2 regions of the Nocardioides sp. NPDC051685 genome follow, and region 2 is predicted to be linked to the other one. Evidence: riboswitches for the same ligand, from Rfam matches in the RefSeq annotation. Region 2 holds a riboswitch; the other holds the start of a gene.
The links. A riboswitch is a leader RNA that binds a small molecule or an ion and turns the genes downstream of it on or off. The one in region 2 is predicted to bind glycine.

Region 1: linked by a shared signal. The riboswitch ahead of gcvT (glycine cleavage system aminomethyltransferase GcvT) and the one ahead of gcvP (aminomethyl-transferring glycine dehydrogenase) in region 2 are both predicted to bind glycine.

Annotation. Positions count from the first base shown of each region.
Region 1 covers NZ_JBITCR010000011.1:8,197-22,998, forward strand. Annotated here, with positions in the region: gene ACIA03_RS24475 (hypothetical protein) at 1-777, shown strand, start outside; gene ACIA03_RS24480 (L-serine ammonia-lyase) at 811-2,217, opposite strand; gene gcvH (glycine cleavage system protein GcvH) at 2,260-2,631, opposite strand; gene gcvT (glycine cleavage system aminomethyltransferase GcvT) at 2,640-3,743, opposite strand; glycine riboswitch at 3,902-3,997, opposite strand; gene ACIA03_RS24495 (CobW family GTP-binding protein) at 4,075-5,109, shown strand; gene ACIA03_RS24500 (RidA family protein) at 5,128-5,607, opposite strand; gene ACIA03_RS24505 (cupin domain-containing protein) at 5,613-6,014, opposite strand; gene ACIA03_RS24510 (hypothetical protein) at 6,037-6,174, opposite strand; gene ACIA03_RS24515 (PadR family transcriptional regulator) at 6,273-6,890, shown strand; gene ACIA03_RS24520 (Crp/Fnr family transcriptional regulator) at 6,898-7,578, opposite strand; gene ACIA03_RS24525 (LacI family DNA-binding transcriptional regulator) at 7,779-8,804, opposite strand; gene ACIA03_RS24530 (ABC transporter substrate-binding protein) at 8,953-10,296, shown strand; gene ACIA03_RS24535 (carbohydrate ABC transporter permease) at 10,296-11,249, shown strand; gene ACIA03_RS24540 (carbohydrate ABC transporter permease) at 11,253-12,104, shown strand; gene ACIA03_RS24545 (glycoside hydrolase family 13 protein) at 12,140-13,771, shown strand; gene ACIA03_RS24550 (LLM class flavin-dependent oxidoreductase) at 13,810-14,802, shown strand, end outside.
Region 2 covers NZ_JBITCR010000002.1:169,617-184,418, reverse strand. Annotated here, with positions in the region: gene ACIA03_RS06000 (MerR family transcriptional regulator) at 126-743, shown strand; glycine riboswitch at 826-916, shown strand; gene gcvP (aminomethyl-transferring glycine dehydrogenase) at 976-3,864, shown strand; gene ACIA03_RS05990 (hypothetical protein) at 3,943-4,272, opposite strand; gene ACIA03_RS05985 (DUF302 domain-containing protein) at 4,379-4,894, opposite strand; gene ACIA03_RS05980 (alpha/beta fold hydrolase) at 4,943-5,815, opposite strand; gene ACIA03_RS05975 (TetR/AcrR family transcriptional regulator) at 5,900-6,475, opposite strand; gene ACIA03_RS05970 (AAA family ATPase) at 6,568-9,489, opposite strand; gene ACIA03_RS05965 (exonuclease SbcCD subunit D) at 9,489-10,688, opposite strand; gene pepN (aminopeptidase N) at 10,750-13,200, opposite strand; gene ACIA03_RS05955 (OsmC family protein) at 13,238-13,675, shown strand; gene ACIA03_RS05950 (S-adenosylmethionine:tRNA ribosyltransferase-isomerase) at 13,686-14,747, opposite strand; gene ACIA03_RS05945 (SDR family NAD(P)-dependent oxidoreductase) at 14,744-14,802, opposite strand, start outside.

The DNA of each region.
Region 1 (14,802 bases), on a different contig from region 2:
ACAGTCGACATCGCCACCGCCGTCGGCGGCTGGCCCGACCCGTGGCCGAACGTCGCCGAGATCGCCGCGGTGCTGCCAACCGACAAGTGGACCTTGGTCGGAGGTCTGATGACCCAGTTGCACTCCATCCACCACGGCCTAGGCATCCTGCGCCCGACGAACGATGTCGATATCGTGCTGCACATCGAGACCTCCCGCGGCGTCGTCTCCGAGACCGCGAGCGCGCTGCGCTCACTCGGCTACAACCTTCGTTCGGCCGTCGATCCGCGTGACAACACCGCACACCGCTTCTACCGTGGCAGCAGCAAGATCGATCTGGTCGCCGGCCGTCACGATGAGGAGCCGGAGGAGGTAGTCGACGTCCTGGTCTCCGACCACCACGCTCCGAAGGTCACCGAACGGCTCGCTGGACGCGACATGGTCCGCATCGAGGGCGGCACGCAGGCTCTGCGGCGCACCATCAACGCGCGTCTGGAGATCGAGCCCGGCACCATCACCACAGTCTCGGTTCCCGGCGCGTTCGGTGCACTCATCTTGAAAGCTGCCGCCTATAAGACCGACTCCCGCGACCCTGACCGACATCTGCGCGACGCTGTGGTCCTGCTGGCCTGTATCGAGGACCCATTCGCCGAGCGCGAGGGCTTCACCGGCTCCGACCGATCCCGGCTCCAGGCCCTACGCACCCGGCTCACCCCAGACGACATCTCCTGGACCGCACTGACCGGCCAGCACCGGATCGACGCCGCGATGGCCTTGGAGATCCTCACCGGGGGCTGACCCGGACGGAGAAGACCTCGTGGCCGTCTCGTCTCAGCACTCGATGACGTTGACCGCAAGACCGCCGCGGGAGGTCTCCTTGTACTTGACCTTCATGTCGGCACCGGTTTCGCGCATCGTCTTGAGCGCCTTGTCCAGGCTGACCTTGTGGGAGCCGTCGCCGTTGAGGGCGAGGCGGGCGGCGTTGATGGCCTTCACGCTGGCGATGGCGTTGCGCTCGATGCACGGGATCTGTACGAGGCCGCCGACCGGGTCGCAGGTGAGGCCGAGGTTGTGCTCGATGCCGACCTCGGCGGCGTTCTCGACCTGCTCCGGGGTGCCGCCCAGCACCTCGCACAGGGCGCCGGCCGCCATCGCGCAGGCGGAGCCGACCTCACCCTGACAGCCGACCTCGGCGCCCGAGATCGAGGCGTTCGTCTTGCACAGGATCCCGATCGCGGCCGCGGTGAGCAGGAACCGGACGATGCCGTCCTCGATCGCGGCCTCGTCCAGGCCGGCCTCGGGCGCCACGAAGCGTACCCAGTAGTGCAGGACGGCGGGCACGATGCCGGCCGCGCCGTTGGTGGGAGCGGTGACGACCCGGCCGCCGGAGGCGTTCTCCTCGTTGACCGCCAGGGCGAACAGGTTGACCCAGTCCATGACCCGGAAGGGATCCTGGGCACCGGCCCCGGACGCCAGGTCGCGGTAGAGCAGCGGCGCCCGGCGCGGGACCCGAAGACCACCAGGAAGTACGCCGTCAGTGACCGGGTCGCGGTCGCAGCCGGCCTGCACGCAGTCCGCCATCACCCGCCAGATCTCGAGCAGACCGGCGCGGATCTCGTCGTGCGTACGCCAGGTCAGCTCGTTGGCGCGCATGAGGTCGGAGACCCGGAACCCCTCACGCTCGCAGGTGCGGAGCAGCTCGGCTCCGGTGGTGAAGGGGAAGCGGACGGGCGAGTGGTCCGGCACGACCCGGGCGGCGCCCACCGCGTGCTCGTCGACCACGAAGCCGCCGCCCACGGAGTAGTAGGTCCGCTCGCGCAGCACCTCCCCCGAAGCGGCGTACGCGGTGAACACCATGCCGTTGGGGTGGCCCGGCAGGCTCTTGCGCCGATGCATCACCAGGTCGGTGTCGCCCTCGAAACGGATCAGCCGGTGGCCGCCCAACGACAGTTCTCCGCGCTCCCTGATGGCCGCCACCCGCGCGGACGAGGCCCGGGTGTCGACCGTCGCTGGCTCTTCCCCCTCGAGGCCGAGCAGCACCGCGCCTTCCGAGCCGTGCCCGTGACCGGTGGCGCCGAGCGAGCCGTAGAGCTCGGCCTTCACCCGCGTCACCGCGTCCGAGAGACCGTCCGCGACGAGGCCGTCGACGAACGTCTTCGCGGCGCGCATCGGTCCGACGGTGTGGGAGGAGGACGGCCCGATGCCGATCGAATACAGGTCGAAGGTGCTCAAGGTCATCGCCACGACCGGGGTCCCGCTGAGGTCAGCGGTCACGGCGTTTCACTCCTCGATCAGAGCGTCGTAGGCCGCGGCGTCGAGCAGCTCGGGGGCGCCCGAGACGCGCATCTCGAAGAGCCAGCCGGCGCCGAACGGGTCGCTGTTGATCAGCGCGGGGTCCTCGACGACGGCCGCGTTGACCTCGAGCACCTCGCCGTCGGCGGGCGCGAACAGGTCGCTGACCGACTTGGTCGACTCCAGCTCGCCACAGCTCTCTCCCCCGGTGATCTTGCTGCCAACCTCGGGCAGCTCGACGAAGACGATGTCGCCCAGCGCCTCGGTGGCGAAGGCGGTGACGCCGACGCGGGCGACGTCGCCGCGGGTCTCGAGCCACTCGTGCTCGGCGGTGTAGGACAGGTGGGTCGGGTTGGTCATGGCTGTGCTCATTTCTTGGAGTAGAAGGGAAGGTCGACGATCTCGGCGTCCTCGTGGCTGCCGCGCACGACGACCTGGACCTTGGTGCCGGCAGTCGCGAGGGACGGCCGGACGTACGCCATCGCGATCGGGCGACCGAGCGTTGGGGACGGGGACCCGCTGGTCACCACACCGACCTCGTCGCCGGTGGCCGGGTCGACGACGGCGTAGCCGGCCCGCGGGGACCGGCGCCCGGCCGCGACCAGGCCGACGAGCACGCTGCGCGGGCCCTCGTCGCGGCGTACGGCCAGGGCGGCCTCCCCCACGAAGCCGTCGGGCTTGTCGAAGGAGACGACCCGGCCGAGGCCGGCCTCGAAGGGGGTCGTGTCGCGGTCCAGCTCGTGGCCGTAGAGCGGCATGCCGGCCTCGAGCCGGAGGGTGTCGCGGCAGGCGAGTCCGGCGGGCTGCAGCCCGTGCGGCGTACCGGCCTCGGTGATCGCCTCCCAGACAGCAGTGGCCGACGAAGGCGCGCAGTAGATCTCGAAGCCGTCCTCGCCGGTGTAGCCGGTGCGGGCGAGCAGGGCCTCGACGCCGGCGACCGTGCCGGCGTCGATGGCGTAGTAGCGCAGGGACGGGACGTCCAGCTCGGTCAGCGCCGCGACGATCGCCGCCGATGCCGGTCCCTGGACCGCGATCAAGGCCCACTCCGCGGAGGCGTCGTGGACCACGGCATCGAACCCCTGGGAACGCTCGACCAGGGCCGGAGCCACCACGCCGACGTTGCTGGCGTTGGCGACGACCAGGTAGCGCTCCTGCGCGAGCCGGTAGACGACCAGGTCGTCGATGATGCCGCCGTCCTCGGCGCAGATCATCGAGTAGCGTGCGCGGCCGATGCCGATCGCGGACGGCCGGCCGACCAAGGCATGGTCGAGGGCGCGCCCGGCCTCGGGCCCGGTCACCTCGATCTCGCCCATGTGGCACAGGTCGAAGAGGCCCGCGGTGGTGCGGACAGCATGGTGCTCGGCGGTCTCCGAGCCGTACCGGACCGGCATGCTCCAGCCGGCGAAGTCGGTGAACGAGGCGCCGAGCGCCTGGTGGATCTCGTGCAGAGGGGTAGGGACGGGTGAGGTCATGTGTGCGGGAGGCTCCCTGGTGGTGGGTGCCGACAGCGGCACCCGTGGACGGGTGACCTCCCCGCTCTGTCATCGCTACCTGAGAGCTTCACCGCCCGACTGGGGCGGTTTGCACCGTGGGTGCAGGATCGATCGGATCCTGTCTTTCCAGAGGTCGCCTCACCACAGCGGTCATGGGGCCTGAGAGATTCTGGGGAGGTTTGCTCCTTCGGCGCCTCACCCGGGATGGGCGAGGACTCTCCCGCTGCAGTTCGAACGGCGGATGTGAAGTTGTGCGGCAAACCTAGGTCTGGCCACCTCGGCCGTCAAGATGACGACCTACGATGGCTCGGTGCCACCGACCAACGCCAGCACCCGGGTCCCCGTGGTCATCCTCACCGGCCATCTCGGGTCCGGGAAGACCACGCTGCTCAACCATCTGCTGCGCCAGCCCGGCGCCCGGGTGGGCGTGGTCGTCAACGACTTCGGCGACATCAACGTCGACGCCGGGCTCGTCACCGGACAGATCGACGAGCCGGCCTCGATCGCCGGCGGCTGCCTGTGCTGCCTGCCCGACGCCGGCGGCCTCGACGACGCCCTGGAGAAGCTGACCCACCCGCGGCTCGCGCTCGACGTCGTCATCGTCGAGGCCAGCGGGATCGCCGAGCCCGGCACGTTGGCCAAGCTGGTCCGGTTCAGCGGTGTCGAGCGCGTACGCCGCGGAGGACTCATCGAGGTCGTCGACGCCGCCGCCTACTTCGACACCCTCGACGACGGGCGGGGCCCGGCACCGGTCCGGTTCGCGGCGGCCACCCTGGTGGTCGTCAACAAGACGGACCTGGTGCCGGCCCATGACCGGGAGGAGATGCTCGCCCGCATCGAGCAGCGCGTGCGGGAGCACAACCCGGAGGTCCACATCGCGTACGCCGTCGGCGGCCGCATCGACCCGCGACTCGTCTACGACGCCGCGGTGAGCGAGGACCCGCCCGACGAGCTGCCCATCGCCGCGCTGCTGCGCGAGGCGGCCGCTTCGCACGAGGCCCATCAGCATGCCCGGGCGGTCACCGTGACGACCCCGGGCACCATCGAGCCGGCCCGGCTGCTCGACCTGCTCGAGGAGCCGCCGGCGACGGCGTACCGGGTCAAGGGGACCGTCGCTGTCGCGACCGGGCAGGGCCCGCGCAGCTACCAGGTGAATCTGGTCGGCCGCAGCGCCCACGTCGCCGCGGCGCGGACGCCCAGCACGGCGAGCGAGCTCGTGGCCATCGGCCTGGAGCTCGAGACCGACGCGGTCCGCGATCGCCTCGCGGATGCCCTCGCCCCGGCCGAACGACCGAGCACCGAGGGCCTTCGCCGGCTGCGCCAGCTGATCCGCGTCAGCCTCTGACCAGGTGGCTCGGCGTGATCAGCCGTCGATCTCGACCTCGGCCTCGCAGTTGACCGGGGCGTTGAGCGGGATCGCCATACCGATCGACGACCGGGCGTGCCTGCCGACTTCGGGCCCGTAGAGCTCGAGGATCAGGTCAGAGTAGCCGTTGGTGACCTTCGGCGTGGCGTTGAATCCCGCGGCCACGTTGACCATGGCGAACACCCGGAGCCACGCAGTGACGCGGTCGAGGTCGCCGAGTTCCCGTTTCAGGCTGGCCAGGTGGGCGAGCGCGACGAGCCGGGCCGCCTGGTAGCCCTGTTCTGGACTCACGTCGGTCCCGACCTTGCCCAGCGGCTGCGCCAGTGTGCCGTCGTCGTTGAGCGGGACGTGCCCGGAGATGTAGGCGCGGTTTCCCCGTGTCCGCACCCAGGCGAAGGGCAACACGATGCCCGGCGGCGCGACTAAAGGGGCGGGCAGCCGCAGGCCCAGCTCGTCGAGCTTGGCTTCGATCTTCATCGCAATCACTCCTCGGGGAGGGCGTCGAGCTCGGGCATGACGATCGCGCTCTCCTGCTCGTTGGGGTCCGTTCGCGCGAGCACGGCGACGACTGGGGCTGTGGTACTCGCGTTGGCCGGCCTGTGGGGTACACCAGCCGGAATGTAGAGGAAATCGCCCGCACGTCCGACGATCACGTGCTCCAGCCGGCTGCCGAACCGCAACGTCAGCTCACCGCTGAGCACGTAGGCGGCGGACTCGTGCTCGGCATGCATATGCGCGTTCGCGACGGTCTCGGGCGGGAGCGTAGCCAGCTCGAGGCAGAGCCCTCGGGAGCCCGCTGTTACTGCGGAGACCCCGGCGGCGTAGGTGACCCCGGTCGCGCCCGGCGCGCCGTCGCTGGACTGAATGAGGACACATCTGTCCATGATGATCACTCCTTGTCGAGTGTCAGCCGGAACGCCTGCGCCCCGAGGTCACGTCCGGCGGAAGAGGCCGGTCACCGGACATGTCACCGGTCTCGATGTCGTACTCCGCGGCCCGATGGAAACCGATCCGCTCGTAGAGGCGCGTCCCGCTCCGCGTCATGCATCCGCAGGTTCAAAGGTGTTCGGGTGGGGAGTCTCGTGATGTCGCCTATACTCCAAACTAGAGGAAATGTACCCTCCAGTTTGGAGTATCGTCAAGTGCGAAAAGCAACGACCACGAGCTACGTGATTCTCGGCCTGCTAGCCCTCCGCAGCTGGTCGACCTACGAGCTGGCGCAGCAGATGCGACGCAGCATCCGGTACTACTGGCCGCGCGCCGAAAGCCACATCTACGAGGAACCGAAGAAGCTGGTCGCCCTGGGCTGGGCGGAATCCACACGTGAGTACGTCGGACGCCGGCCTCGAAATGTCTACCGGATCACCGAATCCGGCCGTGCCGAGCTCCGCCACTGGCTCGCGCAACCCGGCACGATGCCGCTGGTCGAGTTCGAGGGACTGGTCAAGGTCTTGTTCGCCGAGCAGGGCGGCAAGGACGAGCTGCTCGCCACGCTGCGCTCGATCCGCCAGGAGGCTGAAGCAGCCCGCGACCATCACGCCGCGCTGGCGGCCGACCTGGTCGAGACCGGCGGCCCGTTCCCGGACCGGCTGCACGTCAACGCGCTGGTGTTCCGGTTCATGTGGGACCAGACCGAAACGGTCATCCGGTGGTCCGAATGGGCTCAACGCATGGTCGAGGACTGGCCGGACACCTCTCCTCAGCCCGCCGAGACCGAAGCGATCGCCGCCCTGCGCGAGGTAGCCGAACTGGCCCGATGACGCCGCCTCAGCCGGCTCGACGGACGATCCGCTCCATGTCGGTGATGATCACGCCTCGTGACTCGAGCTTGACCCAGCCCTTGGCCGCGAAGTCGGCGAGCGCCTTGTTGACCGTCTCCCGAGCCGCCCCGACGAGCTGCGCGAGCTCCTCCTGGGTCAGGTCGTGGCGTACGTGGACGCCCTCCTCGGTCTTCTCACCGAACCGCTCGGCGAGATCCAGCAGCGCCTTGGCCACCCGGCGGGGCGCGTCGGCGAAGACCAGGTCGCCGATCACGTCGTTGGCCCGGCGCAGGCGACCCGACAGCAGCGCAAGCAGGCCGCGGGTCACGCTCGGGCGTCCGTCGAGCAGACGCAGGAGGTCGTCGTGCGACAGCGAGGCGAGCTCGACCTCGTCGGTGACGGCCGTGACCGTCGAGGAGCGTCGGCCCGGGTCGAAGAGCGACAGCTCGCCGAACACCTGGCCGGGCCCCAGGATCGCCAGCAGGCTGTCCTGCCCGCCGGCCGAGGCACGGCTCAGCTTCACCTTGCCGTTCACGACCGCGTAGAGCCGGTCGGCGGCGTCTCCCTCGTGGAACAGCACCTCGCCACGCCGGAGGCGTGTCCGATCCATCATCGCGAGCATCGCCGTCATCGACTCGTCGTCCAGCTCGCTGAAAAGCGGTGCGTGCCGAAGCACGTCTTGATCCATTACCCAGCCGCTCCTGTCATCGCTTTACCGAAGACATCAGCCTAGCCAGATCCGGGGCTTTGACAGCGCATGTGTGGCCCGCATCGCACCCCTGTCGAGTGCGTTCTTCGCCACACCGGAGCAGATACGACTCATCCGGATCCAACGCCGCCTCGCCGGATGCATCAGGCTCCGCCATCCGCCCACGCATGACTGCTCGTTCAGGCAGGCCGCGGAGCAGCGGTGGTCCGACGGATCACCAGCTGGGTGTCGACCGTGACGGACAGCGCCGTGCCTTCCTCGTGGCGCAAGATGCCCAAGAGCATCTGGGCAGCGAGAACGCCCTGTAGGCGAGCGTCCTGCTTGACGGTGGTCAGGTGCAGGAGGCTGGCGTGGGGATGGTCGTCGATGCCGATGATGGAGATGTCTTCGGGAATCCGCAGACCGGCGTCCCGGATGGTGCGCATGGCACCGAACGCGACCTCGTCGGAGTGGGCATAGACGGCGGTGGGGAGCTCGCACGATGAGAGCAGCTGGGCCATCGCCGCGGCGCCCTCCTCGCCACCCCAGTCGGTGGTGACCACGAACGTCGGGTCGGGCTCGATCCCCGCGTCGGCCAGGGCGAGATGGTAGGCGCGACTTCGCCCGGAGGGTTGGCGAGGCTGGTCGGGGTCAATCGCCTCGATCATCGCGATCCGCCGGTGGCCGAGCCCGAGCAGATGCCCCATCGCCTGGCTGCCGGCCTTGAGGTCGTCGATGCAGACGTGCGGGTAGACCTCGTGCTGGCCCCCGGCGGCGATGACCTGGACACCAAGCATCAGCTCGAGGCTCCGGCGCTCGGCCTCCTCGACCGGGAAACCCACGACGACAACGGCGTCGACCTTTCTCCGGGCGGGTAGCCGCTCGAAGAAGGACCTGCGGTCCTCCAGGTTGCCCACGTGGTAGAGCAGTACGTCGAACTGAGACTCGCGCAGCACTGACTCGATGCCTTCGAGGATCGCACCGAAGAACCAGCGCGAGAGATGCGGCGCCACGACCGCGACCCGGCCCGTGGACCCCTTCTTGAGCCTCGAGGCATCAGGGGAAACGACGTAGGCGTGCTTCTTCGCGACCTCCAGAACCTTCTGCCGTGTCGCGGGAGAGACATTGGGCATGCCGCTGAGCGCCCGTGACGCGGTCCCGAGGCCCACCCCGGCTATCCGAGCGATGTCGGCCAACGTCAGCTCGCGCGGCTGCTCAGAGTCCATGTCGAGCATGATACGCGATCGACTGGCAACGTTTCCAGGAGATCACCGTCACCACATTCATGCTCACACTTCCGGCCTTGACAAGATGACGTGACTGGGATCACAGTTATGACTGGAAACGATTCCAGCCCGGCAGACAGGAGCGGACATGAGGCCGATGCGAAGATTGAGGGCCCTGGGGGTGGCAGCTGCGATGGTCGCGGTGGCGTCGATGTCGGCGTGCGCCGGGCCAGGCGGCGAGGCGCCTGCGACGGATGCGAGTCCGACGAGCGTACGAACCGACGTCGGCGATCAGGAAGCGACGATCACGCTCTTCACCGGTGCCGGCCTCAAGGACTACCAGCAGGCCCTGGCAGACGCCTTCATGAAGAAGTATCCGGCCATCACGGTCGAGCTCCAGGTCGAGGCCGACAACAACTACAACACGGTGCTCCCCCGGTTGCTCGCCTCCGACAGCCCGCCGGACCTCGCCGTCGTGGGGGACCTGAACGGCGCGGTCCGCGACGGGCTCGTCACCAACCTGGATGCCTATGACGACGCGTACGGGTGGAGCCAGAAGGTGCCGGCCAGCGTTCTCGACGCCGGACGCGTCCGCGACGGCGAGACCGGCACCGGATCCCTCTACGTCGGTGGTGGCGCGGCGGGCCCGCTGACGGGGGTGTTCTACAACCGCGAGCTGGCCGAGAAGGTCGGGATGTCGGACATCCCGCAGACCCTCGATGAGTGGGAGGCGGTGATGGCGAAGGCCAAGGCGATGGGCATCACGCCGATCGTCGCTTCCAACGCCGACGGTCTCATCGGGCATCTGTACAACCTCCTGCTGGGCAACTACATGGGGGCGCAGTCAGTTCTGGACGTGGCGTGGCGCAAGCCCGGCGCCTCTCTCGACACCGCGGAGGCGACCGAGGCCACCGCCCGCCTGCAGAAGTGGGCCGACGCCGGCTACTTCAACGCAGACGCCAACGCGATCAACCAGGACGCGTCCTACGGCCGGTTCGCCGCGGGCAAGGGCTTGTTCATGGTCCAGGGAACCTGGATGACACAAGCGCTGCCGGCGTCCTTCGACGGCAAGTACGGCATCTTCCCGATCCCGCCCGTCGAGGCCGGCGGCCCGATCATCAGTATGACCGCCAACACGCTGGCTTTCTCCATCGCCTCACGCTCGGACAACAAGGATGCGTCTGCTCTGTTCCTGGACTTCCTCACCACCCCTGAGGCCGCCGCGGTCGCGACCGACAACGGGTACGCGGCAGCAGACGCGACCGACCAGACCCCGCTGAGCCTGGAGTCCGACGTCGAGAGCCAGATCCGAGCCGGATACGCCGCCGTGACCGCGTCCGAGGGGTTCTTCACCTGGATCCAGAACTCCGTACCTGCGGTGAACACCGAGCTGTCGGCACAGCTACAGCTGCTCGTCAGCGGCAAGGCCGACCCCGAGGACGTGGTCGAGCACCTTCAGAAGTCCTACGAGCGAGGCCTGCAGGACCGATGATGACCGACGTCAGCGCACCCGCCCCGACCACACCGCCAGTGAGGATCACCGAGCCGGGACGACGGGCCCGCCCGCGCCCGCGGAGTCGTTCGACGGCGAAGCGCTGGAGCGGCTGGCTCTTCGCGCTCCCCGCCCTGGCCTTCTACGGGTTCTTCAACCTGAGCCCGATCCTCCGGTCGGTCTGGTTCTCCCTCTACGACTGGAACGGCATCGGTCCGTCCACCTGGGTCGGGCTGGAGAACTACCGTGCCATCGTCACCGACCCCGATCTGCTGGAACCGTTGCTCCATGCGCTCGTCCTGATCCTGTTCTTCACCGCCCTCCCCGTCTGCTTCGGCCTGGTGGCGGCAGCGACGATGCAGTCGATCCAGGGCCGGTTCACCGGGGCATTGGCGCGCACCGTGCTGTTCCTCCCCCAGATCATCCCCGGGGCCGCAGCGGGCGTGGCCTGGACATGGATGTACGCCGACAACGGTGTCGTCAACCAGGTTCTGCGCCTGATCGGCCTCGGCGGGTTCACTCGCGCCTGGCTGGGCGACTTCGACTGGGCGCTGGTGGCGGTCGGGTTCATCGGCACCTGGCTGTCGACCGGGTTCTGCACCCTGCTGCTGATGTCGGGTGTGGGCAAGATCGGAGCCCACCTGTACGAGGCGGCGCGGCTGGACGGAGCCGGAGCGGTCGCACGCTTCCGCCACATCACCGTCCCCGGCCTCAAGCAGGAGATCGGGGTGTGCACGACGGTCACGATCATCAGTGCACTTGCCAGCTTCGACGTGGTCTACCTGGCAACCCAAGGCGGCCCCGGCGGCGCCACCATGGTCCCGGGCGTCAAGGTCTACGAGCTCGCCTTCAACGAGAGCCGGCTCGGTGATGCCTCCGCCCTCGCCGTGGTCCTGGCGCTGCTCATCGTCGCCATCGTCCTACCGCTCCAACGTCTCTTCCGAGAGGACTGACCCGTGGCCGTCGTAACACCGTCCGTACTTCGCGCACCCACGCTCCGCCACCGGGGCCCCGGCATCGCCCTGATCCTCATCGCGGGCTTGTACTCCATCGTTCCGCTCGTCAGCATGCTCTCGGCGGCGCTGGCGCCGCAGGGGACGATCCCCAACGGCCTGTCCTGGCCGTCCGACCCGCAGTGGCACAACTTCGTCGACGCCTGGACCGTCGCCAACGTCACCACGCTGCTGAAGTCGAGCACTCTCATCGTGCTCGGCGTGGTGCCGCTCTCCGTGCTCATCGCGACCATGGCGGCGTACGCCATCACCGTGCTCAGGATCCCACTGGGCCGAGCGTTCTACCTCCTCCTTCTGCTCACGCTCACGCTCCCCTACGAGATCGTGATCGTGCCGCTCTACCAGCAGGTCAACCAGCTCGGTCTGCTCGACAGCCAACTCGGTCTCATCCTGCCGCTGATCGGCCTGAACATGCCGTTCGCCGTGTTCTGGATGCGAGCTCACTTCGTGAACTCCCCGGCAGAGCTGACCGAGGCCGCCTCGCTCGACGGCGCCGGACCGTGGAAAGCCCTGCGACACGTCCATCTGCCTCTGGCCACGCCGGCCGTGACCTCGCTGGTGCTGCTGATGTTCCTGTCGACCTGGAACACCTTCCTGCTCGCCCTGGTCCTGGTCAACGACCCCAACAAGCGCACGATGGCCGGCGCCCTGCAGGCGTTCCAGTCCAAGTACAGCACCGACATCGTGCTGCTCAACGCGGGCGCGCTGCTCCTCATGGCGCCCACGATCATCGTGTTCCTGCTGCTCCAGGGCCAGTTCACCAAGGCCCTCCTCCAGGGAGCCACCAAGGGATGACCAGCCTCCAACTCAACCACACAAGGACTATTGCCATGAACTCCGACTGGTGGACCGATGCCGCCGTGTACCAGATCTATCCCCGCAGCTTCGCCGACTCCGGCGACGACGGCCTGGGCGATCTCCGCGGTGTCACCTCCCGCGTCCCCTACCTGACCCTCCTCGGCATCGACGCGGTCTGGCTGAGCCCGTTCTACCCCTCGGCTCTGGCCGACGGCGGCTACGACGTCGACGACTACCGCGACGTGGACCCCCGGCTGGGCACCCTGGACGACTTCGACGAGATGGTGACCGCGCTCCACCGCGCCGGGATCAGGGTGATCATCGACATCGTCCCCAACCACACCTCCAACCGGCACGCCTGGTTCACCGAGGCCCTGGCCTCCCCCAAGGGCTCGCCGGCTCGTGACCGGTACGTCTTCCGTGACGGCACCGGCCCGGACGGGGCCAACCCACCGTCGGACTGGGAGTCCATCTTCGGCGGGCCCACCTGGACCCAGGTTCCGGACGGCCAGTGGTACCTGCACATGTTCGCGCCCGAGCAGCCCGACCTGAACTGGGACAACCCGGAGGTGCGTACCGACTTCCTCGCCACGCTGCGCTTCTGGGCCGACCGTGGCGTCGACGGGTTCCGTATCGATGTTGCTCACGGACTCGCCAAGGACCTCACCGAGCCGTTCACGCCCACGGCGAAGCTCCCCGACCTGGCCGACGCCGACGGTGCCCACCCGCTGTGGGACCGCGACGAGGTGCAGGACATCTACATCGAGTGGCGGCGAGTCCTCGACGACTACGACCCGCCGCGAATGGCCGTGGCGGAGGCCTGTGTCGCGCCTTCGCGCCGGCACCGGTACGTACGTTCCGACAGGCTCCACCAGGCGTTCAACTTCGACCTCCTCGAGGCCGCCTGGGACGCCGAGGAGTTCCGCACCCGCATCAACCGGCAGGTCATCGAGAACGCCGAGGCCTCCACCACCTGGGTGCTGTCCAACCACGACGTCGTACGCCATGCAACCCGTTACGGGCTGCCGGGCGCCGAGGAAAGTCCGCGGAAGGCGGCTGCCGCCTGGCTGCTCAGCGACGGCACCGTGCCACCGCTCGACCGCGACCTCGGGCTTCGACGCGCGAGGGCCGCGACCCTGCTCACGCTGGCGCTGCCCGGTTCGGTCTACCTGTACCAGGGCGAAGAGCTCGGCCTGCACGAGGTCGGAGACCTCCCCGCAGAGGTCATCGACGATCCCGAGTTTCGCCGGTCCGGGGGCACACGGAAGGGCCGCGACGGCTGCCGGGTTCCGATCCCGTGGACCAGTGCCGGGCCGTCGTTCGGTTTCTCGCGCGGGACTCCGCATCTCCCACAGCCCCAGTGGTTCGCCGAGTCTTCCGTCTCCGTCGAGGAGGCCGACCCCCACTCCACCCTCGAGATGTACCGACGTGCGCTCGCGCTCCGGTCGAAGCTGCGAGCTCGCGGCTTCGCCTGGCACAGCGAGCCCCGACCTCAGGTGCTCCACTTCATTCGACCCGAGGGCTGGCACTGCATCACCAACTTCGGACCACAGCCGGTGCCCCTGCCCGAAGGGACGATCCTCTTCGCCAGCACGCCGATCGATGGCCACCAGCTGCCACCGAACACGACCGTGTGGTTCCTCAGCAGCGAGACGCCGACCTGAGCGTTGGCCACGGATGGGGGAAGTGTCGGGGTTCCGGCGTGGTTGAGTCTGCTGTGAGACTCTCCATGCTGGACCGCTCCCGTACGCGGGTGGGTCATCCCGAGGCAGCTGCGCTGACCCACACGATCGAGCGGGCAGTGGCGGCCGAGCAGCTCGGCTACCACCGGTTCTGGGTCGCCGAGCACCACGCGGTGCCGGGGATCGCGTCCGGGTCGCCGCCGGTGCTGCTCGGCGCGCTCGGCGCGCACACCTCCACGATCCGGCTCGGCTCGGGCGGCGTCATGCTGCCCCACCACCAGCCGCTGGTCGTGGCCGAGCAGTTCCTCATGCTCGACGCGCTCTATCCCGGCCGGATCGACCTGGGCCTGGGACGTACGTTGGGCTTCACCGCACCCGTACGCCGCGCGCTGCGGCAGGATCTCGACGACCCGGACACGTTCGCCGAGGACATCGGGGAGCTGCGCGACTATCTCGACCACACCGCCGCGGTCACCGCGCGCCCGGCGGCCGCCCACCGGATCCCGATGTTCGTGCTGGCGACCGGGCGCGGAGTCGCCCTCGCGGCAGAGCTCGGGCTGCCGGTCGTCGTGGGCGGTCCGGTGCTGGACAGCCCGCGGCTGGACGAGCTGCTGAGGGCGTACCGGAAAGACTTCCGGCCCTCCTCGCGAGCGACCGAGCCTTCGGTGACGATCTCGGTCGACGTGCTCGTCGCCGACACCGACGCCGAGGCGGCGGAGCTCGCGCTACCGGAGGCGTGGGCGATGGCCCGGTCGCGGCAGACCGGCGAGTTCGGTCCGCTCGAGCCGGTCGCCGCGATCCGGTCACAGACATGGACCAACCAGGTCCGCGAGCGGGTCGAGGCGCATCTCGCGCGGACCACCGCCGGCTCCCCGGACACGGTTCGCAGGCGGATCGACCGACTGGCCGAGACCACCGGCGCCGACGAGCTCCTCGCGTTCACCTCGACCTACGACCGCGACGCCCAGCTCGCCTCCGACGCCGCGCTCGCCCAGATCATGACAACGGAGATC
Region 2 (14,802 bases):
GGGTTCTTTGACCAGGGACCTTGCGGCGCTTACCTTGTAGTTGTCTCTGTTGTAACTCCAACGATGTGGTCCCCCCGCCGCAGCCGTTCATTCCCCGAGTGGAGTTACGCTCAACGGAGTAGACGATGGAGGACATCGTGTTCGACCACGAGCAGAAGCCCGGCCACGGCGCCGACGACGCGCAACGCGCGGCGGAGCAGGCTGACGAGCAGGGCCTTCTCTTCACCGACGATGTCTCGCCACTGCCGAGCGACACCGGCTACCGCGGTCCGACGGCCTGCAACGCGGCCGGGATCAGCTACCGCCAGCTCGACTACTGGGCGCGCACCGGCCTTGTCGAGCCGAGCGTGCGCGGCGCCACCGGCTCCGGCACCCAGCGGCTCTACTCCTTCCGCGACATCCTGATCCTCAAGGTGATCAAGCGACTCCTGGACGCCGGTATCTCGCTCCAGCAGATTCGTGCCGCCGTGCAGCACCTGCGTGAGCGGGGCACCGACGACCTGACCCGCGTCACCCTGATGAGCGACGGCGCCTCGGTCTACGAGTGCACCAGCAACGACGAGGTCATCGACCTGCTCCAGGGTGGGCAGGGCGTCTTCGGCATCGCCATCGGCGGCGTCTGGCGCGAGATCGAGGGGACCCTCTCCGAGCTGCCCAGCGAGCGTACGGCCGACGACGGCGACCAGGTCGCGTCGGCCGCCGACGAGCTGGCCGCCCGCCGCGCCGCCCGCAACGCCGGGTGACGTAGGACTCAGTCGACACAGGGCCTCGTGGTCCCGCAGAGGCGGGACCACGAGGCCCTGTCGTTTATGCTGGTGGTGCTGACCATCCCGCACGGGAGAGCCCCACTCGTTGGGGCGCCGAAGGGGCAATTCCTCCCCGGAAACTCTCAGGCACCCACGACTGTGCGGACCAGGCAACTCTGAAGCTGCACAGGTGCGGTGACAGAGGGGGAGGGCTTACGAGTTGTCTTAGATGCCCTCAGGAGCCACTGTGTCCGACACGCCCACCCTGTCCGAGCTCGATGCCGCCTCCCCGTTCGTGGAGCGCCACGTCGGGCTCTCGGCCGCCGACGAGGCGAGCATGCTCTCGCGGCTCGGGTACGACTCGGTAGCAGCGATGATGGACGCCGCCGTCCCGGCGGGGATCCGCTCGGTGGAGTCCCTCGACCTGCCGGCCGCGCTGACCGAGGCGCAGGTCGCGTCGCTGGCGCGCGAGATCGCCGCGTCCAACAAGCCCGGTGAGGCGATGATCGGGCTCGGCTACCACGCCACGATCACGCCGCCGGTGATCCGTCGCAACGTGCTCGAGGACCCGAGCTGGTACACCGCCTACACGCCCTACCAGCCCGAGATCTCCCAGGGTCGCCTCGAGGCGCTGATCAACTTCCAGACGATGGTCGGTGACCTGACCGGCCTGCCGGTGGCCAACTCGTCCCTCCTGGACGAGGGCACCGCGGCCGCCGAGGCGCTGGCTCTCGTGCACCGGGCCAACCGGAAGGGATCCGGCCCGTTCGTGATCGACGCCGACGCGCTGCCGCAGTCGATCGAGGTCGTCAAGGTGCGCGCCGAGGCGATGGGCCTCGAGGTCGTCGTCGCCGACCTCTCCCAGGGGCTGCCCGAGGGCGATGTGATCGGCGTGCTGGTGCAGTACCCCGGCGCCTCCGGGCGTGTGCCGGACCTGAAGCCGATCATCGACACCGCCCACGAGCGTGGTGCGCTGGCCGTCGTCGCCGCCGACCTGCTCGCGCTGACCGTCCTGGAGTCGCCCGGCGCCCTCGGCGCCGACGTCGTCGTCGGCTCGACCCAGCGCTTCGGCATCCCGCTCTTCTACGGCGGCCCGCACGCCGGCTACATGGCCGTCCACGAGGGGATCGAGCGTCACCTGCCCGGTCGCCTGGTCGGCGTCTCCGTCGATGCCGAGGGGCGGCCTGCGTACCGGCTCGCGCTGCAGACCCGTGAGCAGCACATCCGTCGCGAGAAGGCGACCTCCAACATCTGCACCGCGCAGGTGCTGCTCGCCGTCGGCGCTTCGATGTACGCCGTCTACCACGGCCCCGCCGGGCTGAAGACGATCGCGACCCGCACCCACCGCTACGCCGCCGTGCTGGCCGCCGCGCTCCGGTCGGCCGGGCTGCCGCTGGTCTCGGAGACGTTCTTCGACACGCTGGGCGTCACCGTGCCCGGGCGGGCGGCCGATGTGGTCACCGCGGCGCGTCGCTTCGGCGTGCATCTGCGTCTCGTGGACGCAGATACGGTCGGCATCTCGACCTCGGAGGCAACCACCCGTTCGACCCTGTCGGCCGTGCTCAACGCGTTCGGCGTCTCGGGCGTGGACCTGGAGGAGATCGACCGCACCACGGCGAGCGCGCTGCCCGAGGGTCTGCAGCGTACGACCGACTACCTCACCCACGAGGTCTTCAACGCGCACCACAGCGAGACCCAGATGCTGCGCTACCTGCACAAGCTCTCCGCGCGCGACTACGCGCTCGACAAGGGCATGATCCCGCTCGGCTCGTGCACCATGAAGCTGAACGCGACCACCGAGATGGAGCCGATCTCGCTGCCCGGCTTCGCCGACCTGCACCCGTTCGTGCCCGCCGAGGACGCCGCCGGATACGCGCGTCTCGTCGGGGAGCTGGAGGGGTGGCTGGCCGAGGTCACCGGCTACGACGAGGTCTCGATCCAGCCGAACGCCGGCTCGCAGGGCGAGTTCGCCGGCCTGATGGCGATCCGTGGCTACCTCGAGGCGCAGGGCGAGGGTCACCGCGACATCTGCCTGATGCCGTCCTCGGCCCACGGCACCAACGCCGCCTCGGCAGCGATGGCGGGCATGAAGGTCCAGGTCGTGAAGTCGACCGAGGACGGCACCGTCGACCTGGACGACCTGCGCGCGAAGCTGGCCGACCACGGCGAGAAGGTGGCGGCGATCATGGTCACCTACCCCTCGACCCACGGGGTCTACGAGGAGGGCATCACCGAGGTCTGCTCCCTGGTCCACGAGGCCGGCGGTCAGGTCTACATCGACGGCGCCAACTTCAACGCGCTCCTGGGCTACGCCAAGCCCGGCGAGTTCGGTGGCGACGTCTCCCACCTCAACCTGCACAAGACCTTCTGCATCCCGCACGGCGGTGGTGGCCCGGGGGTCGGCCCGGTGGCGGTCCGCTCCCACCTGGCGCCCTACCTGCCGTCGCACTCGTTGCACCCGGACGCCTCCAAGCGCTCGGGCATCGGCGCGATCTCGGCGGCGCCGTACGGCTCGGCGGGCATCCTGCCGATCTCGTGGGCCTACATCCGGCTGATGGGCGCCGAGGGTCTGACCCGTGCCACCGCGGCCGCCGTGCTGTCGGCCAACTACGTCGCCGCCCGCCTCAACGAACACTTCCCGGTGCTCTACCGCGGCGAGACCGGCCTGGTCGCGCACGAGTGCATCCTCGACCTGCGGCCGATGACCAAGGAGACGGGTGTCACTGTCGACGACGTCGCCAAGCGGCTCATCGACTACGGCTTCCACGCCCCGACGATGTCCTTCCCGGTCGCCGGCACGCTCATGGTCGAGCCCACCGAGTCCGAGGACCTCGCCGAGCTGGACCGGTTCATCGACGCGATGATCGCGATCAAGGGCGAGGTGGACCGGGTGGCCTCGGGCGAGTGGACCGCGGAGACCTCCGTCCTGCGCGGCGCTCCGCACACCTCCCGTGCCCTCGTCGGGGAGTGGGACCGCCCCTACTCCCGCGAGGAGGCCGTCTTCCCCCGCGGCATCGACCCCGACAAGTACTGGCCTCCCGTCGCCCGCATCGACAACACCTACGGCGACCGCAACCTGGTCTGCTCCTGCCCGCCGGTCGAGTCGTTCGCCGAGTAACCGCCGAGGCGTCACGTACGTCGGCCGAGCCGTCACCCAAGTGAGGACTCGGCCGACCGGAGTGACGGCTCGGCAGGTTCAGCTGAGGGTCATGATGGGCTCGCCGTTGGCGTTGAGCCCGGTGCCGTGGGTGCAGGTGCCGGACCTCGGCGCGCCGCCGTTGTAGGCCTGGCGCAGGCAGTTACGCAGGGCCAGCTGGCCCCAGTAGTTGGGGTGCAGGCTCTCCTGGATGTAGTAGTTGCCGCTCGCGGTGGAGACGGTGCGGATCTGGTTGGCCCACTCGGTCTTGTCGACCGCACCGGAGACCTGCCAGCTCGAGAGCTGGTGAGACGAGGCACGGGAAACCTCCGGGTGGTCTGGGACGGCTTCCGCGGTGCGGAGCCGCCTCAGGCTAGTGACGTACGTCACTCCGGGGGAATGGATGGGAGGTAACAGCTCTCGACCGCCGGGCAAATTTTCGCCTGCGGAGAACGAGCACGAGCTGTCTCTCCTGCGGCATCGGCACGACGTGAGGTCAGGCTGTGATCAGCTCCGGTGGGACCGGAAGTCCCATGAGACGGAGCAGGTTCGCGACCTTGGCGTCGAGTTGTGCTCCGACTTCGGCGATTCGGGGATCGCCGAAGCTGGCGAACTTGTTCGAGGGCTGGTCGATGCTGATCTGTACGCCTCCAGCGGCGGTCTCGTAGATCGCGGTGCGCAGCGGGGCGTACAGCATGATGCCGGGGTCGTGGCGGAACATGGTCTCCGCGATGACGTTGTTCCCCATCAGGTAGGTGACGGCGCGGAGTTGGTGTCCTGACAGCCGCATCACCGGCGACGTGTCCAGGGTCCAGAAGATGGCGAACGAATGGGGTGTGCGGTCGGCGGTGTAGGCATGCAGTGCCTCGAGGTCACCTGTCTTGACCACCTCGACGAGTTCGACGAAATCGATGGCGGGTACCAGTGATTCGTAGCGTTGACGGACGTTGTCGAAGGTGTCATCGGCGTCGATGACAAGCCGGTTGACGAGGTGAGGGATAACTTGAGTCATGGTTCGTCCTCATTTCTCCGCGTGTTGGCGGAAGGGTGATTGCTTGGGTCAGGCGGCGTCGAGCAGGATCCGCGCCACGTCGTCGGGGCGCTCCAGTGCGGAGAAGTGGCCGGTGCGGGGCAGGGTGATGCGGTGGACGTCGGCCAGCGCGTCGGCCACGCGGTCTCGCTCGGCAGGCCGGGACCAGTCGTTTTCGCTGTAGACGAGCGTGACAGGAGCCGACACCTGCGGGTAACGCTCCCTGGACCGGTCGAATCCCTTGAGACTGCGGTAGGTCCCTCGAGCCACCTTGTCGTAGCCCTGCCTGCGGCCGCTTCTGATCAGGTCTGCGACGAAGTCCTCGGGCAGCTTGCTCTTGTCGACGTAACCACCCTGCAGGATGGTCCGCAGGACGGGCAGTGGCTCGACGGGGGCGAAGAGCGGACCCAGCACCGGCATCCGCACGGCGGTCATGATGAACCGGGCGATCCAGTTTCCCCGCTCGGCGCCCTGGGGGTAGTCGTAGCTGTTGAACGCAACGATCCGGCTGACCCGGTCCTTCAGGTCGACCGATGCCGACAGGGACAGGGCGCCGCCGAGTGATTCCCCGGACAGGGTGACGTCGTGAAGGTCCAGTCCGCGGACGAAGTCGACGACCGCGGCCCGCAGCTGCGGCTCCTCGTATCGTGCGCCTGGCACGATGTCGGACCATCCCATCCCGGGCAGATCCAGCGCGTAGACCGTGTAGTGGTCCCACAACTGCGGAATCACCCGCTGGAAGTAGTCCAGCTGGCCGCGCACGGTGTGCAGCAGCACAAGGGCGGGGCCGGTACCCACGGTGTAGTAGCGCAACCGCGAGCCATCGGACCGAGTGAAGAACCGCACCTCACCGCGGCCTTCGCTCCAAGTGCTCGTGTACGTCGTGTCGGGGAGTTCGTTCATGATCTTCTCTTTCCTGGGAGTTGCAGATTATTGAACTAGAGGTCAAAAATTCGGGCGCAAGAGACTGCCGCGAAGTGTGCTGCGTCAGATGGCCGCGAGAGCCGTGTCGATGACTCGATACAGCGACTGCCGGTCGAATGTCTTGGCCATGACACGCAGTCCGGCGAGGGTGGCGTAGAGGGACAGCGCCTGCGCCCTGGCGTCGATACCCCGGTCGATGTCACCGTCCAGTTGCCCCTGCTGGATGCGGGCGACGAACAGCTCGATGATGCCCTCCGCGACGCCGCGTGCCGCGCGGGTGGCTTCCGGGTCGCGTCCACGGAGCTCCCCGACCGTGTTCTGGGCCAGGCATCCGCGCTTGACTGGCCCGTCCAGGTCTGCGTCCACGAGCATCGTGAGGTAGGCGCGGATGCGCTCCCTGGTGGCGCCTGGCATCGAGAGGAACTCCTTGGTCCGCTCGATCTGCATCTGGTGGTAGAGGTCCAGAGCCTTGCCGAACAGCTCACGCTTGGATCCGAAGGAGTGGTACAGGCTGCCCTTGGCCACCCCGGTCACCTCTGCGAGCTCGGCAGGGGAGGTGTCGGCGTAGCCCTTGGTCCAGAACGTCTCCATCGCCTGCGCGATGACTGCGTCCGGTTCGAAGTTCTTCGGCCTTCCCATGCTTCTAATGTAGCGAGTATTAGACCTCAAGGTCAAATACTCGCCCTGCGAACGGCTCCGAAGGTCCGCGGGGTCGCTTGCGCCGGTCGGGATCAGGTGGTCTGGAGCTCGAGGACCGAGCCTTCGCGACGCTTGACGACGGCCAGCTGGGTGGGGATGCGCTCGCGCATCTCGGTGACGTGGCTGACCACGCCGATGATGCGGCCGCCCTCGCGGAGGGTGTCGAGGACGTCGAGGACGTCGTCGAGAGTGTCGGCATCCAGGGAGCCGAAGCCCTCGTCGACGAAGAGGGTGTCGAGCATCTGGCCGCCGGCCTCGTTCATGATCACGTCGGCCAGACCCAGCGCCAGGGCGAGGGAGACCACGAAGGTCTCGCCACCGGAGAGCGTGGCGGGGTCGCGCGACTCGCCGGACCAGTCGTCACGGACCATCAGCGCGAGGCCGCCGCGGCGGTCGCCGGCGCCCTTGGCCGCAGAGTGCTCCAGGGCGTAGCGCTGGTCGCTCATCTTCGCCAGCCGCTCGTTGGCGGCCGCGACGACCTGGGTGAGCCGGTAGGCGACGACGTAGGCCGACAGGCTCATCTGGAGCTGGTTGTCGCTGCTCTTGCCCTCGGCGAACGAGGCGATCCGGGCGGCGATCTCGAGGTCGTCGCGTACGGGTGCCCAGGTCGAGAGCGCCCGGTTCAGGTCGCGCTGGAGGGAGTCGAGGCGGGCGGCTCGGGTGGCGGCGGTGTCGGCCGCGGAACGGGCCGCGTCGGCGGCGTCGGCGGCCGTGCGGTGGGCGATGGTGAGCGCCGGCAGGTCGGGCTCGTCGGTGGCCAGGATCTCGGCAGCCCCGGGGGAGTCGAGGGTCGCTCGGGCGGCCGCCAGGCTGTCGGCGTACGTCTTGATCTGGCTGTTCAGCGCGGCGACCCGTTCCGGCGGCAGCGCGGCGGCGAGGGCGCTCTGCGGAGTGTCGAAGCCGGCCCTGACCGCGGTGGCGGAGAGGGTGTTCTCAGCCCCGGCGAGCGCCTCGGCTGCGCGCGCGGCCGCCTCGAGGCGCTCGAAGGCGGTGGAGGCCGCTCGGTGATCACGGTCGAGCGCGGTGAGGAGGGCGTCGAGATCGGGGTGGTCGCCCCGGACGTCGCGCAGCTGCTCCTCGAGCCGCTCGCGTTCGCCGGTGAGATGACGCAGCGTGGTCTCGAGCTCGGCGGCGCGGGTCTCGAGCTCGGCACGGAGCGTCGCCGAGCGGGCCTTCGCCTCCTCGGCGGCGGTGAGCTGGGCGCGCAGGCTCGGCTCGCGCGCGGCGGCACGCTCCAGGCCGGCCAGGCGCTCGGCCAGTGACGCTGCCGGCTCGTCGGTCTCGCCGGCGGCCTCCTGGGCGAGCTGGAGCCGGGTGGTGAGGTCGCGCACGTGCTGGTCGCGGGCGTGCTCCTCGGCGCTGGCGTTGTCATAGGTCGCCTGCGCCGCCTTCTCGGCGGCCGCGTCGGGGGCACCGTCGGCGGGGGAGGCCTTGTGGGGATGCTCGTGGGATCCGCACACCGGGCAGTCCGCGCCGACCGCGAGCGCACCGGCGAGCTCGGCGGCGATGCCGTCCAGCCGGGCCTGGCGTACGTCGAGATAGCGGGTGCGCGCCTCCATGGCGGCCGTCCTGGCCGACTCGTGCCTGGCTCGGGCATCGGCGAGATCGCGGGTGAGCCGGCCGACCTCGGTGAGTGCCGCCACCTGAGCGCGCAGCAGCGGGATCGCCTCGGCGGCCTCGGTGGCCGCGGCCAGCTCCGCGGTGAGCGCCTCGGTCTGCTGGGGCAGCTCCTCGGCGAGCCGTGCCTGCTCGCGCATCTGGGTGAGCACGCGGTCCCGCTGCACCCCCGTGGTCGCGAGCTCGCGGCCGACCTCGCTGAGGCGGCGCTGGACCGGCACGAGGGCACGGGCGTGGGTGAGCCGTGCCGAGACCTGGTCGACCGCTGCCTTGGCATCGCTCAGGGTCAGGTCGCTCGGGGCGAGCGCTGCCGCCTTCGAATGCTCGCGCCGAGCCTGGTCGGCGAGCTCGCTGACCCCGGCCACGGCTTCGGCCCGCTGGGCGGCCTCCACGCGGCGTACCCGCTCCTCCTGCTCCTCGGCCGCGGCGACGAGGCGGCTCTCGGCGGCGGCAGCGGCGCGGAGGCCGCGCTGCTTCTCGGCCATCGCGCGGGCGGCGTCGAGGGCGGCGAGGGTCTCCGACTCGGCGGCCAGGGCCTCCATCGCGGCGCCGGAGGTGACGGCCTGCGACTCGGTGGCCTCCTCGGCCAGAGTGTGGGCCCAGGTGGCGATCGCGCCGTCACCGGCGGGGAGGCCGAGGTCGTGGACGTCCCAGTCCTCCGGGAGCGTGACCGCGGCGGTCTCGCTGATCCGGCTGACCACCTCGGCGACGCCGGCGTTGAGCTCCTCGGAGCGGCGCCTGAGCTCGACGCGGCGCTCCCGCAGCCAGCGCTCGACATCGGCGAAGCGCTCGGTGCGGAAGAGTCGTTCGAGAAGTCGCTTGCGTTCCTCGGCGCTGGAGCGCAGGAAGGCTTGGAAGCGGCCCTGGGGGAGCATCGCGACCTGCACGAACTGGGTCAGCGTCATCCCGAGGAGGTCCGAGACCAGGTGGCCGGCCTCGTCGAGGCGGGTGGTGAGGGTGCGCCACTCCTCGCCGACCTGCTCCATGAGCACGACGGAGGCCTGCTGGGTCGTGGTGCCGGCGCCACGCCGCTTGGGCCGCTCCCACGACGGCGAGCGGGTGATCCGGAAGCGTCGCTGGGCGAGCGTCGCCTCCAGGACGACGCGGGTGGCGACCTCGGCCGGGGCCTGGTCGCTGCGCAGCCGCTTGGCGACCGAACGGTCGCCGGGGACGTCGCCGTAGAGCGCGAAGCAGACCGCGTCCAGGACGCTCGTCTTGCCGGCGCCGGTGGCACCGGAGAGCAGGAAGAGCCCGGCCTCGGAGAGCTGGTCGAAGTCGACCTCCACCGTGCCCGTGAACGGGCCGAACGCGGTCACCTCCAGATGGTGGAGGCGCATCAGAAGAGCACCTCGAGCCACTCCTCTTCCTCGGCCCCGCCGGCGGCGGAGTCGAGGGAGTCGACCTCGGGGTCCTCGCAGCAGGCGTCCACGGCGGTCTGCAGCAGGGCCAGCTCGGCCTTGGCCGCCGGTTCGCCGCGCAGCTCGGCCACGAACTCGGTGACCAGGTCGATGTCGCGTCGCGGCCGGGCCGGGTCGGGCTGCGAGAGCGCACCCAGGACCGGCGCGGTCGACTCGAAACCCAGCACGAGGGTGTGCGGGAACCGCCTCCGCAGCCGTTCCATGGCCTGCGCCGGGCGGATCCGGTCGGTCAGGGTGATCTGCAGCCACGACTGCTCCTGGACCTCGTGGCGGGGGTCGCTCAGCAGCTCCTCGAGCGTGCCTCGCAGCCTGGCCAGCTTGCGCGGGACCGGCGCCTCCACGAACTCGCTGGCGACGAAACCGGACTCGTCGAGATCGATGAGCCAGGACCCCTTGAGGTGGGTGGCCTCGGAGAAGGAGTAGGCCAGCGGTGAGCCGCTGTAGCGCACCGTGTCCGTGATCGTGTGGCGGCCGTGGAGGTGGCCGAGGGCGGCGTAGGAGATGTCCTCGAAGAGGCTGGCGGGCACCATCGAGACGCCGCCGACGGAGATGTCGCGCTCGGAGTCGGAGGGTTCCGCCCCGGTGACGAAGGCATGGGCCATCACCACGCTTCGGCCACCGCGCCCGTCGAGATCGGCACGGACCCGTCGCATCGCCTCGCCCAGCGCCGCCTGGTGGGAGCGCGACTCCAGCCCCCACGACGCCCTGGCGGCGTCGGGATCGAGGTAGGGGAGACCGTAGAAGGCCACCTCGCCGTGCTCGTCGGGGAGCATCACTGGGCGGCCGACCCCGGCCAGGTCGGTGCGGATGAAGATGCCGGCGGCGTCGATCAGCTCGGAGCCGAAGCCGAGTCGCTGGGCCGAGTCGTGGTTGCCGCTGGTGATGACGACCTTGGCCCGCGAGGCGGCCAGGCGGGCGAGCGCCTCCGAGGCCAGCCGCACGGCGTCGACCTGCGGAAGTGCACGGTCGTACACATCACCCGAGACGCACACCACGTCGACCTCTCCCTGCTCCACCACGGAGAGGAGATGGTCGACGTACGCCGCCTGGTGCCCGAGCATGCCCTCCCGGTGGAAGGACCGGCCTAGGTGCCAGTCGGAGGTGTGCAGGATCCGCATGAAACGAAAACTATCGGTGAGCACGGACACTCGTGTCGCCGACTCACCGCCGACGCCTCGGCTACGCGGGATAGGTCACCTTCACCGCCAGCTGCCGCTGCAGGTTGTCGGCCGCGTCAGAGACCCGCCGGCGTACGCCCGGGTCCAGATCCAGCTCGATGACGGCCCGCGCGGCAGCGAGGGTCTGCTCGGTCACCGACCGGCTCGGGAAGAACGCCTCGGCGGCCTCGGCCAGGCTCCAGCCCGAGCGCTTCTCCGCGGTGGCGGGAAGCTCGGCGAAGTAGCGCTCGACGTAGCCCTCGGTGAGCTCGGCCGGACCGGTCCAGAACGCCCGCCCGGCAGCCAGGATGTCGTAGTTGGGCAGGTCGGTCTCGCCGGTGAACACCGACCAGCCGTACGCCTTCGCCTCCGCGTCGGGAATGCTGACCAGCGCGCCGTTGAGGTGGATGCGGGCATCGTTGGCGGGTTCGGCGTCGTAAGCGGCCTGCAGCTCCTCGCGGGACGCGAAGCCGTTCTCGGCGAGCTTGGCGAGGATGCGCCAGCGCAGGTCGAGGTCGGTCTCGATGCCGACCGGGGGAGCGGCCAGCCACCCCCGCAGCAGCGACTCGGAGGTCGCCGAGCGGATCGCCGTGCGGTAGGCCGAGAGCTGCAGCTCCGAGCCGGGGGCGACCTCGTCGAGCTTGCGAAGAGCCGCCTCGTGCAGCCGCTCGCGAGCCCCGGCGGGTGCCAGCGGCACCACGGACCCGAAGAGCCACGGCATCGTGCGGCGAGGGGTGTCCTCGATGTCCTCGATCGGCAGCGACGCCTCGGCGATGTCGATGACGTCGGCCGGGTCGACCGCGGCGTTGAACCAGGCGCTGCGCAGGTTGTTCCACACCCCCGCGCGCAGGCCGCCGTCGGTGACCTCCGGAAGCGCTGCCTTGAGCGCCTGGACCGTCTCCCAGTCGGGGATCGCGGCGGCCCAGGTGTCGTCGTAGGGGTCGAGCACGACCGCGTTGGCGGCGACCTGGAGCGGCGTCTGGTCACCGCTCACCGTGATCTCCTCAGTGGTCCACTGCGTGCCGTTGAGGATCGCCGCGCGGAAGGTGTGGGAGCGGTCGGCGGGGTGCAACGACGGCGCGGTGCGGTTGACGACCATCTTCGCCGGGTCCCACGAGAGAGTGTCGGGTCCGGCGGTGAGCAGCCACTGGGAGGTGAAGGTGTCGAGGTCGAACTCGACCCCCGCGGCAGCCGCCGCGGAAGCCCAGGACGCGAACAGGTCGTGCATCGTCGCGTTGCCGAACCGGTGCCGGGTGAAGTGGTCGATCGCGCCCGCGAAGAAGACCTCGTCGCCCAGGGAGGCGGCCAGCTGGCGCAGGATCGCCGAGCCCTTGGAGTAGGAGATCCCGTCGAAGTTCTGCAGTGCCGAGACCGCGTCCTCGGCGCCGTTGCCGGCGACCGAGTGGGTCGAGCCGCGCTGGTCGGCGGTCAGCCCCCACTGGCGGCGGGCGTAGGACATGTCGGCCCAGGCGTCGTCGTACTCGGTGACCTCGGCGGTCACCCGGTTGCCCATGTATTCGGCGAACGACTCGTTGAGCCACAGGTCGTCCCACCACTGGGGCGTGACCAGGTCGCCGAACCACTGGTGGGCCATCTCGTGGGCGACGGTGGTGGCGCGCTGGATCCGCATGCCGCGGGTCACCCGCGAGGTGAAGACGAGCGGGTCGCGGAAGGTCACGCAGCCCGGGTTCTCCATCGCGCCCGCGTTGAACTCCGGCACGAACGCCTGGTGGTAGTTGCCGAACGGGTAGCGGATGCCGAAGAGCCGGTGGAACTCGTCGAAGCACTGCTTGGTGATCGTGAAGAGCTCCTCGGCGTCCTTGTCGAGGTCGGCGGCGATGCTCTGCCGCGAGCTCAGCGAGAGCGGGATGCCGTCGTGCTCGTCATGGATCATGTGCCACGGGCCGGCGACGAGCGTGACGAAGTACGTCGACAGCGGCTGACTCCGCTCGAGCTCCCACTCGCCGGGAGAGGTCTGGGTGCCCGGCGCGTTGCCGATCACCGTCCAGTCGTGCGGCGCGGTGACGTGGAAGGTGTAGGGCGCCTTCAGGTCCGGCTGGTCGAAGCAGGCGAAGATCGTCGGGGCGGCATCCATGAAGCACATCCCGTAGACGTAGGCCTTCCCGTCGGCCGGGTCGACGCTGCGGTGCAGCCCCTCGCCGTCGTTGCGGAACGGCATGGTCGCCTCGACGACGAGCTCGTTGGCGCCTTCCGCCGTGGTGATCGGGAGGCGTCCTTTGGCGAGCGTCGCGGGGTCGACGGGGCTGCCATTGAGGCTGATCCGTGCCACCGAGACCGGCTTCAGGTCGACGAACGTCGGCCCGCCCTTCGAGGTGAACCGGATCGTCGTCACCGAGTGGAAGGTCTCCTCGCTGGAGGCCAGGTCGAGACGTACGTGGTAGTCCTCGATCTTCAGCAGTCCGGCACGGGCGATTGCCTCGTCACGGCGTAGGGGCAGGCTCTGGGTGGTCACGTCGCACAGGCTAACGGTCGGGTGGCACTCTTACCCCATGACTTCTGATGCGGCAGACCAGCGCTCGGTATCTCTGGAGAAGATCGGCGAGCACCGCTTCCGGGCCACCAACGTACGCGGCGGCACCGTGGTGATGGGCCACGGCGACGACCCCGACTTCAGCCCGGTCGAGCTGCTCCTCGCCGCCCTGGCGGGCTGCAGTGCCCTGGACGTCGACTTCATCACCGGCAAGCGCTCGCCGATGGAGACCTTCGAGGCCCTCGCCGCGGCTACCAAGATCCGTGACGAGCAGGGCAACCGACTCGTCGACATCTCGGTAACCTTCGACATCAGCTTCCCCGAGGGCGAGGCCGGCGACGCTGCCCGCAAGGTCCTCCCGGACGCGATCAAGAAGTCCGAGACCCGGCTGTGCACCGTCGGCCGTACCGTCGCCGTCGGCACCCCTGTCGCCTACGGCGAGGGTGCCCTGTCCTGACCGACCGCCCTCAGGGGAGCAGGAGGGCGGAGTCGCCGAACTCGTGCCACAGATAGCCCTCGGCGACCGCGGCGTCGTAGGCCTGCTGGGTGAGCTCGGGACCGGCGACCGCCTCGACGAGCAGCAGGTGGCTGGCCTGCGGGTCGTGCCAGCCGGTGATGAGCCCGTTGACGACGTACGGCGGGTTGGCGGGCGTGATGACCCGGTCGGTCCATCCGCTCGCCGCCCGGACCGCACCGGTCGCCGGGACGACCGCCGACTCGAGAGCCCGGGTGACGGTGGTACCGGCCGCGACGACGCGGCCACCGGCGTACCTGGTCTGCTCCACCAGCCGGGCCGTGGTCGCGGAGACCTCGAACCACTCCGCGCCGGGAGCCTCGCCGGCCTCCTGTGAGGAGACGCCGGTGTGCAGGGTGACCGGGGCGATCTGGATGCCGCGCGTCACCAGCTCGGTGACCAGCGGATGGGTGAACGGCCGCGCCGCCGACGGCATCTCTGCACTCCCAGGGCGGTGCCCGAAGACCGTCTGGTAGGCGTCGAGCGGGTAGCGCCGGTCGAGATAGCCGTACGCGATCGGGCGGCCGGACCGCGCGAGCTCGGCGGCCACGTCGCCGGTGACCTCGGCGCGCCAGAGCCGGTTGCCTGCTCCGGTGGGGGAAGACGGGCGGCCGTCGGGATAGGGCTGGCGCAGGGTGACCCGCAGGCCGGCGGTCACCACCACATCACCTTCGGCCGCGTCGAGCACGGACCGCGAGGCGTCCGGCGCGGAGCGGATCTCCACGGCCCAGCCCGTGTCGAGCCGCTGGGCGAGGTGGAGCACCACCCGGCCACGCCCGATCAGGTCCGCGTCGAGCTGGCGCGCCTCGGTCACCGAGTCGTTGACCACGACCAGGTCGCCGGGGGAGAGGTGGTCGGCAAGGTTGCGGAACCTCGCATGTCGTACGCCGCCAGGGGTCGCCACGAGGAGGCGCACACCGTCACGCTCGAGGCCGCGCCACTCCGCGGGCGCGGGGGCGGTGGTCTCCTCGGGGAAGGGAAACGTGGTGGTCGGTCGTTCGGCGAGCATCGTCATCGGGTCGCTCCCACGGGTGCGAGATCGGCGGCGCGGTAGCGCCCTGAGGGCTCGT